2 regions of the Paenibacillus sp. FSL H7-0943 genome follow, and region 2 is predicted to be linked to the other one. Evidence: predicted binding sites of a transcription regulator. Region 2 holds the regulator's gene; the other holds the start of a gene.

Region 1 (4,750 bases), 1.4 Mb from region 2:
TTCTGCCGGTAGTCCCGCTGGGGGAAGTGCTGACAAGCTATGCTCTTGAACCCTTGGGAACATTCTATGCAAATGCCGGATAACCTCAGAGGGAAGGAGAGCTTTGCCCTCATCATCCGCTGTAGCGTAGCTAATCCAGAGCTTTCGGCTTCCTGTCGTTAGTGCATTATAGATCAGAAACCGCTCGTCCAGCAGTTTACGAGAAGCGCCGGGAGCAAGCTCCATTCCAGCATTCTCTAGTACGGAGCGTTCACCTTCCGAGAGAATTCCATCTTCCTTAAACTGCGCAGGCACAACACCTTCATTAAATCCAAGCAAAAAGGCGTATTTAACCCCCGTTGGGCGAGTCCGATCCATATTGCCGACCAATACTTGATCCAGTGCGGGTGGAACTAGTCCCATTTTAAGTTCAGCAAGTCCTGTCTCTAGAACTCCAGTGAACACTTCAAACTCAAGTCTTTCATTGCCCATCATTTCTACTATCTGATCTAGCAGATCAAGTACCGCACCCCACAACTGGCTATGTTCCCTAGCCTTCTCGGGTTGGCCCTTCTCCATAGACTTAACACTGAGTTTCTCTAGCTTTCGTGCAACATCCGTCTCTTCAAGCAGCTTGTACATTGCCGTACATAGTTCAAGGCCGCTTCGGCTTTTCTGGATTCGTTTCTCAAAAGCAAATAATGGACCTGTTATACTAGCACGGCATCGTTCCATAGTAGCAAGCAGTTTATCATCCATCTGTCTGCCGCCCTCCAGCGACAAGCTAGGAATACCTTTCCAGGAGCGGCCATCTGTCCAGCGGTACCCCTGAATCCCACAAGCCAGCACATAGTTTTCTAAAGCATCCATATCCTCACGCGTAATACTATCGTCTAGCGGAAGCAGAAGCTCCGTCTTTACACAACGGAATACATCCTCGTAACGCCAGCGACGACGCACTACATCCAACGCGGAACGTATAAACTCCACTAGCGGATGATGCAGCTCATTCACCTTCTGGTCCAGAAAAAATGGCACTCCATAATCTTGGAACAACGGCTGAACCAGCTGCTCATAATCGCCAATATTGCGCATCAATACGGCCATTTCGCCATATTTTGCACCTTCATCTCGCGCCAGTCTAGTCATTTCGCGCAGCGCTCCCTCAACCTCTGCTCTGTGCGACACTGCGGCGCCTATGGAGATAGCCTCTCTTGCCAGTTCATCCGCACCTATCCAAGCTTTCCGGCGATCATATCCCCGTTCAAGGTGAGCAAGTACTGGACTTTCTTCAAAACGTGGAAGAACCATTGGCTCCAGCAGCTCGTCCCATACATCAATGCCCAGCTCTTCAGCAATTCCACGCAGTTTAATGTAAGTAACCGCAGTTGGGTGAAACAATTCAAGCTCATTCAACTGATCTCCATAGGGGTAAGGACGATCAATTGTAAGCGAAACCGTCAGCTTCGAAGCTTGCTGCATCAATTCTCGAAGCACTACGAATTCCTGCGGAGTAAATCCATGGAACCCATCTACCCAAATCTCTGCCCCGCGAATGTAAGAGGAATCTGGAATATGCTCAGCCAGTTCTGCTAAACGATCCTCTTCATCGATATAAAGACGGGACATTTCCTTCTCTAAATCGCTAAAAACCAGCTGCAAATCATCCAGCTTACCCTCAAGAATAGGACTTCTTGCAATAGCTCCTCGCATAGCGGACAACTGTTCCTCTAAATCAGTGGAACCCAAACAGCAACGTTTCATCTCCGTGTGCAGTTGGTTCAGACGTTCCACAAAACCCGGTCTGTCTGCTGAGGCACCGAATAATTTCAGTTCCTCTTTGCGGCGACTGATGATTTTGTAAATTAACATTTTCTTACCTTCTTCACTGATTGGCAGACTTGCACTGCCACCAGTTTCCTGCTTCACACGATAGGCAAGCCGCGAAAAACTCAGTGTCTGCGCCCGAAGGCTTCCCTTCACATTCCCTACGGTCAGAAGCCCCCGTTCTGCTCCAAAAGAACCTTGCTCTGGCACAAGAATAATAATCGGCGCACCAAGCGGTTCCTTTTCTAAGGAAGAAGAGATAGATTCCCATATTTTTGTTGTCTTGCCACTGCCCGAGCGGCCTAGTAAAAAGGTTACCGGCATAAATGATAGACTCCTTCCGTAGCGGAGAAAATATATAGAATACAGGGTGAAATATCCACCCATTGATTACACTCCAATTAAAAAAGTTCAGTGATTCCTCGTCCCCTCAGTATATCATAACCACACTAATCGGAACATGTGTTTGCTAGTATTTTCTAATGTTTTACAAAGGATAAACAGCTACGAGTACAAATAAAAAAAGCAAACCTCCGAATTTTGGCGGCTTGCTTTTTAGAGTGTTTAGTTTGTTTTTAATGCCAGATGTGCAACGTTAGATTGGAGCTGCCAATGTCAGAGCATAGGGTCAATGTTAGACTGTTCAGCGTTCGGCGTTCAATACTCAACACCCCGCACTCAACATTAGCACTCTACACCGATCGTTTTGTAATCCGCATTCCGCATATCATAATTCAATAAGCATCATTCGTTGTTTACCATTTAGTATTCCGAATTTAACATTCAACATTTCGGCTCGGCTTGTTTCATTAATTACTTACGGACCCAGGAGCCGTTATTCGTGGATTCAGTGCTGTTATGGCAGCTTTTCGGACCCCACTGACGCTATTCTTCGAAAATGTGTGACATTACGGGTGTTTTTGGGGCAATAGCGCCTTTGGGGTCCGTAAGAATTCAATAATAGCCTGTTTGCGCTAAATAGAGTCATCTGAGTCCGTTAGCAACTCCTTGCATTACAGTCGACTCACGACCACCCTACGTCCAGCCCGTTTATCCTACTTGTTACTTGGCACTGTAAACCTTTTTGACCTTCAGGCTTATTTTTTACTCCGCACTTCAAAAATCGCAAACTTCAGATAGTGTCCTTCGTTAACGCCAAGTATTTGTGGGTGGTCTTTGCCTGCGGCCCGCCATTCCACAAGTCTCAGCACCTTGCCAGCATCTTTAGCCGCATCGGCAATCGTTTCGAGGAACAGATCTGGCTGCATATGGTAAGAACAGCTTGCGGTAACCAAATAGCCGCCTTCGTTCACCAGCTTCATCCCGTGCAGATTGATATCCTTGTAACCACGACAAGCGCCAGCTACTGCACTTTTGGTTTTGGCAAACGCCGGAGGGTCCAGGATGACTACATCCCAAGTTCTTCCTCCACCTGCTGTCATCGGCTTGGATGTGTCGGTTTTGGCTGTTTTGCCTCCGGTTTTAGGATTTGCAGCAGCTGCTGCCGTCTCTGTTCCACTTGCAACTGTCGCCCGTTCAGAACGTTCCTCTAGTCCTTTAACCTGATTCCGTAGATATGCAAAAGCATCATCCACTACGAATTCAACACGATCGCTAAAGCCGTTCAGCTCCACATTCACTTTGGCACTCTCAATGGCGTGTGCTGAAACATCAAGGCAGGTTACTTTTTTCGCGCCATACTTGCAGGCATGCAGCGTGAAGCTGCCCGTATGCGAGAAGCATTCCAGCACTGTCGCACCGTCCCAATAAGGGAACGTTACATGTTTGCCGCTCTTATTAACTGGTAAGGTCTGTAGTGAACCATCCTCAGTTTCAATTTCCTGTAGCGTAATGCCGCTTCGTCCTCCCCACCCTTTCATGAGCGGAGCAATGGAAGCTCTATTCTCACGTTGGTCAAAGAAGTAACCTGTCTTCTGGCCCTCTTCAATATCAACGACTAGCTTCAGGCCATTCTCGCTCACGGTTACATGCCTTGGACATTCCCCGTACAGCACACCCGTTGTCTGCTCCATACCTTCAAGCTCGCGCACACTAACATCACTGCGCTCATAGATTCCGCGCGGTGCCATAACCTGCACCAATGCTTCGACGATTTCTGCACGCCGCTTGTCCATTCCGAGGGTAAGCAGCTGCACAACCAAAATATCTCCGAATCGATCTACAATAAGCCCCGGCAAAAAGTCCGCTTCACCATAAACCAAGCGATAAGCATCCGCACCCGGAAGGAACCGGTTTCTGTGTTGCAGACAATTCGCAAACCGTTCTGCAAAAAAGGCTGTATCCATGATCGCAAGGGGTCCCTGCGATACAATTCTTACCCGAATCTGTGACGCTGGATTGTAATATCCCACGGCCAAAAATCGGCCCTGATGATTAAGGACATCTACTAATCCCCCCGCTTCCGGATTCCCTTCTACCGATGCGACTTCACCTGCATAGACCCATGGATGGCCCTGTTCCAGTCTTTTTTTGCGATTGCGTTCTAAAATAACCGATGGCAATGACTTCAACTCCCTGTTTTTCTAAAAATGTTTTTATACATGTCCCATGCAATACATTCATATATTGGTGTACAACCCTCGTCCAAAGGAGTATGCCCTATGTTCAGTGATTTGCTGTTCCCTATCATATATGGTCTTGTTATCTTTCTAGCCGGCATGAAGCTGATGGAAACGGCGTTGTCCAAGCTAGCAGGCCCTCTATTAACTACAAGCCTAAATAGAGCTACCTCAACACCTATTAAAGGAATGATTGCCAGCAGCCTGTTGTCCGCCTTACTCCAGAGCAGTACTGCTGTAACGGTGTTGACTATCGGCATGGTCAATGCCGGCCTGCTTACCTATGCCCGCACACTTGGCATTATCCTGGGCAGCAACATCGGCACCACATTAACTACAGAATTGATCGGACTTCAGATCAATAC
Region 2 (4,750 bases):
CTTCAGGACTCCATTGTAGTTCGACTTTGATAGGTTCCATAGACATGTTCATATTCATGTTATGTATTTCTGAATGCTTGGTTCCATTTGAAGAACATCCACCTAGTACTAGAAGTGTTGCACCTAATAATACAGCGACTAATTTCTTCGATCTCATCATTCGGAGCCCTCCCAATCATTATCGAATAATAAAAATCTACCAATTCATGTTATACATCTCCATCTATTATACACATTATTATTCGTTTTTCAGTATTTTGCATCAATTCCGCATTAGTCTTGTGACTTAAATCATTTACTTAAAAATCTAATGAAATCCTTATGTTAGTATGTATGTACAGAAAAGCAGCGAGTTTCTTAGGATCTCAGAAACTCGCTGCTTTTATAAAGTCTTTATGTTGGAGCTAATAGCTCTGTATATCTTACAAGGATTGAACTAGTGGAAGAAGTTCCTCAAGGTGATTGATTTCATGATCTGGATGAATATCAAGACTAGGTGCTCTACCTTTTCTATTAATCCAGACCGTGGTCAACCCTGCTGCCAGCCCCCCACGGATATCCGTTGTAAGCTTATCGCCGACCATAACTGCTTGCTCAGGCGTTACATCAAGAAGCTCTAAAGCATGCAGGAAAATTTCCTTATCCGGTTTGCCTTTACCAAAGCTTCCGGAAATCACAATATGATCAAAGAAAGGAATTAACTCGGGCACACCATCTAGTTTCTCTTGTTGCAGTGCAGGACAGCCGTTCGTAAGTAGCAAAAGCTTCACTTGACCCCGTAACTGTTCCAGTACATGCATTGTTTCTTCATAGATGTATGGACGTTTTCTGCGCTCTGCTGCGAATTTAGTTGCCAAGGTCTCAGCTAGTGCTTCGTCTTCCACCCCTAACGCTGCAAGTCCGCGACGCCAAGACTCTTTACGATATACCGGTGCAAGCTGCTCCAATTGACGGAATTCTGGCTGTTCACCTGCCGTAAAGTTAGCCCAGAGTGCTTCAAATGGATTAATTCCGATCATCTTTGTAAATGGGAACGTCTCATAAGATTCATACAAGCTACTTGCTTCCTTACGAACTGCAACTTCTAGTTCTTGTGGATCTATCGTATCCCCGGCGGCTTCACAAGCAAAACGAAATGCTTCTTCGACGCTCCGATCATCCCACAGCAATGTATCATCAAGGTCAAATAGTACAGCAGAAATTGGCATTACAGGTCTCCCTCTCCCTTTAACTGGTCTAGTTCTATTCGTGAACTACTTCAATGTTGTGAGCTTTAGCAAATGCTTCTAATCGTGTACTCATCGCATTAGTATCATAGCGATTCATAAGTTTTGTGAAAATCCATTTCGTACGTTTCCCTTTGTGCTTAATGACTACAGCTCCACGCGAAAGGGCGATTTTCTCAATATCTGCAGCTGGAAGTCCGCGTTCGCGATTGAATTTAATAGTGGACAGTCTTGCTTTTTCCACCTTCAAGTACGGACGACGGAAGAACAATAGCGCTGCCAGCAAATAGTACAGTACTACTCCCAGCCAATTAGCCAGCATGCCATTGCCTTTGGCCTGATCAATAGAACCAACTACCCAAAACATAGTGCCAAGTATCACTAACACTACCGGAAATGCAATGTTGCGACCTTTAAAGACTTCGGCATTCTGGGTAGGAGATTTAGAGGCATAAATCGTATCCTTGCCTTGTTTCTTTCTTTGCTTGTTGATTTGCTGTGTGTTGCGTTGAACCATTCTTTCCCAAGAACGGGCCATGTGCGTTCCCCCTAGTCATCCTGAAATATCTATGAAAAGGAACAGCGAGCTAATGTTTAAGCCCCTTGTTACCTTGTTCATGCTCATCGTTATCTACTACTTCAATAGTATTTAATTGTGCTCGGAAGTTATTGCGGATATTCCCCAGGTAAATTTCACGAAGCTTGGCGCGTTCCGCCACTTCCTCTTGATTAAGGCCTACGCTCTTCTGTTTGCGTGCCAATTCGTTAATTCGCGCGACCAACTCATCAATATTCAATACTTTCCCTCCCCCTATAAATTAATTCTAACTCTGCCATGAGAAAAAGAGCTTGTCAAGGTCTACTCCCTGCAAGCTCTACTGGTCATTCTATTATGTTCTCAGAAAATTAATAAATAGGTAAAGTAAGTATGTCTCCAGCGTTAATTTGACTACTCTTAATCCCACTTGAACGTTTAATTCCTTCTATATAAACAACTGTCTTCATATCAGCTGGTTTATTCTTAAGAGCAATACTCCATAGTGTATCTCCACGTTCAACCACAATCCGCTTCTCTTCCTTCATTATAGTCGTCGATCCTGCAAACACATTTCCCACTACTGTTAGGCCAGATAATACTAGCACGAAAATCAATATTAACTTAATAAAGAAATCTTGACGGAACAACGAAATCATCCCTCCAAGCAAACGTTCCGTTATCTCTTTCACCTTAGCGGAATTACGGGCAACGTCATTATGTCCTATAGATTCAACCACAGGGGCCTTGTCGTAGATGCTGCGGTATGTACTGTATTTTAGCATAATCATCATCCTCCAAACACTTGTTCTTACTTTCGAATTTATAATAACACGAACATGTGTTTTGTTCAATACTATTTCAGAACAATTGTTCTCTTTTTTTCGAGAGACTCAAGCGGTTCATTTTATTATCATTTGTCTACCATTTTTTAACTCTAGCAGATTAATATTTATAATAGTTAGAACTTATGTTTGTGCGAACGGTAGTTCTATGTTATAATTTTCCCAAACATTACTATATGGGGTTGATTCCAATGTCAAAGATTTCAAGTCGCCAGCTGGCGATCCTGGAATTTATACGAAGCGAAGTCCGCAGCAAGGGTTATCCACCTTCCGTCCGGGAAATTGGAGAAGCTGTTGGCCTTGCTTCCAGCTCCACAGTTCACGGTCATTTGGACCGGCTTGAGAAGAAGGGACTTATTCGTCGAGATCCAACGAAGCCACGTGCAATAGAATTACTAGGCCAAGAGGATTCAGAGAATGTTCACCAATTCGCGCAGACCATCTCACGGATTCCTGTCGTAGGTAAAGTTACCGCCGGGGTACCTATCACTGCTACAGAGAATATCGAAGACTACTTCCCACTTCCTACTCACTATGTAGGTGACAACAAAGTATTTATGCTGTCTGTCATGGGTGATAGTATGGTTGACGCAGGCATTATGAATGGTGACTATGTGATTGTTCGCCAACAACAAACAGCGGACAACGGAGATATCGTTGTAGCCATGACCGAAGAAGATGAAGCAACCGTTAAGACCTTTTACAAGGAACGTGATCATATACGGCTTCAGCCGGAGAATCCAGCTTATGAGCCGCTTCGCCTTAATCGCGTAACTATTCTCGGAAGAGTCATCGGATTGTTTCGAGATATCCACTAAGTATGCACTTCTAACATAAAAGGCTGGTCCGCATATGCGGACCAGCCTTTTTTCTACGTTTTTTTTGCTTTTCCAACCACAAACGAACATTTGTTCTCATTGGCTAAAATGGCCATTTTCTATGAATAACCCTTTAGGCGTTCTGCTCATATCCTAATTAGAAAGGAGTGTTGCGTATAATGCCCAACTACCGAATTATTGTAGATCTGACCCAACGAATGTTATATCTTCTGGACAATGATATTGTGATTAGAGGTTTCCCTGTCGGCATCGGTAAGATGTTAACCCAATCCCCGGTGGGAGAATTCACTATTATTAACAAACAACCCGACCCAGGGGGTCCCTTCGGTGTTTTTTGGATGGGACTGTCTAAACCACACTACGGAATTCATGGAAACAATGACCCTTCCTCCATTGGGAAAGAGGTGTCCCACGGCTGCATCCGGATGTACAACGAGGATGTGTTAGCACTCGCTGCTATTGTCCCTATAGGCACACGAGTAACGATAAGAAATTAAATTCGAATGGAGGCTCGGCAACCCCCAAATCACATTAAAAAATGGGGGTCATTACATAAGTAAGTATTTTTTCATTAGCATACTAGGAGTTTGATGATTATATGTCGAATATTGTTAACAGGATTGCAAATTGAAAAGGATGTGTTTAGTTTGAATAATTCAAAAATTAGAACCCTCGTCGATTTTAAAGTCGATGCACTGGGTAAGCTGTCCGGTTTACTTTTAAATGATGAACAAGCTAGTGGAAAAAAAGTGAATTTGCTCACCTCTTTTGGCAGCATTCAGGGAATCGTCTCTCCAACCATCTCCAACAAAGAGGATGTATTTGATTTAAAATCGTTGATGGATGATGTAATTGTGGACGAATACATATCTTATTTGGGAGCAGAACACCCTGATAAAAATTTCAGCTATAACTTTGTTGTCCTCAATGACGTTACTGTAAGACCTTATGCAAGTTATGGAACTCCGATCGAATACAAACAGCTGATTGTTTATACTGATCATATCACTGCCTTCAATTTTCTATAGGTTTACATAATCACCTTAAAAAGCACCCTTGCAGCAACCCCCAATTTTGCATCATTTGCAGAATCGGAAGGTTTCTCTGGGTGCTTTTTTTGGGTTAATCGTGAAGCCGATCCTATAATTCCACGAATTCCCCTTTTAAAAGATACTAGTGGGGATCATTCAGGCATATCTTTCAATAAGCAACAATTTGAGTCTAATGAGATAACTAGGAGGTGTGATTATATGCTGATTATCCTGATGTACTTATTTGCTATTTTAGGAGTTGTTTTAATTCTAA

What was found. Region 2 encodes LexA, which represses DNA repair genes until DNA is damaged. Its sites were predicted from a motif close to CGAACATATGTTCG; they were not measured.
Region 1: the regulator LexA is predicted to act here: its motif matches at 2,262-2,275, upstream of addB (helicase-exonuclease AddAB subunit AddB).

Annotation. Positions count from the first base shown of each region.
Region 1 is NZ_CP150148.1:5,303,796-5,308,545, forward strand. It holds gene addB (helicase-exonuclease AddAB subunit AddB) at 1-2,130, opposite strand, end outside; gene NSQ55_RS23275 (class I SAM-dependent rRNA methyltransferase) at 2,904-4,328, opposite strand; gene NSQ55_RS23280 (Na/Pi symporter) at 4,428-4,750, shown strand, end outside.
Region 2 is NZ_CP150148.1:3,863,254-3,868,003, forward strand. It holds gene NSQ55_RS16880 (FixH family protein) at 1-160, opposite strand, end outside; gene NSQ55_RS16885 (HAD-IA family hydrolase) at 423-1,208, opposite strand; gene NSQ55_RS16890 (hypothetical protein) at 1,243-1,764, opposite strand; gene NSQ55_RS16895 (DUF896 domain-containing protein) at 1,814-2,023, opposite strand; gene NSQ55_RS16900 (LysM peptidoglycan-binding domain-containing protein) at 2,133-2,546, opposite strand; gene lexA (transcriptional repressor LexA) at 2,798-3,424, shown strand; gene NSQ55_RS16910 (L,D-transpeptidase) at 3,604-3,942, shown strand; gene NSQ55_RS16915 (hypothetical protein) at 4,093-4,473, shown strand; gene NSQ55_RS16920 (hypothetical protein) at 4,696-4,750, shown strand, end outside.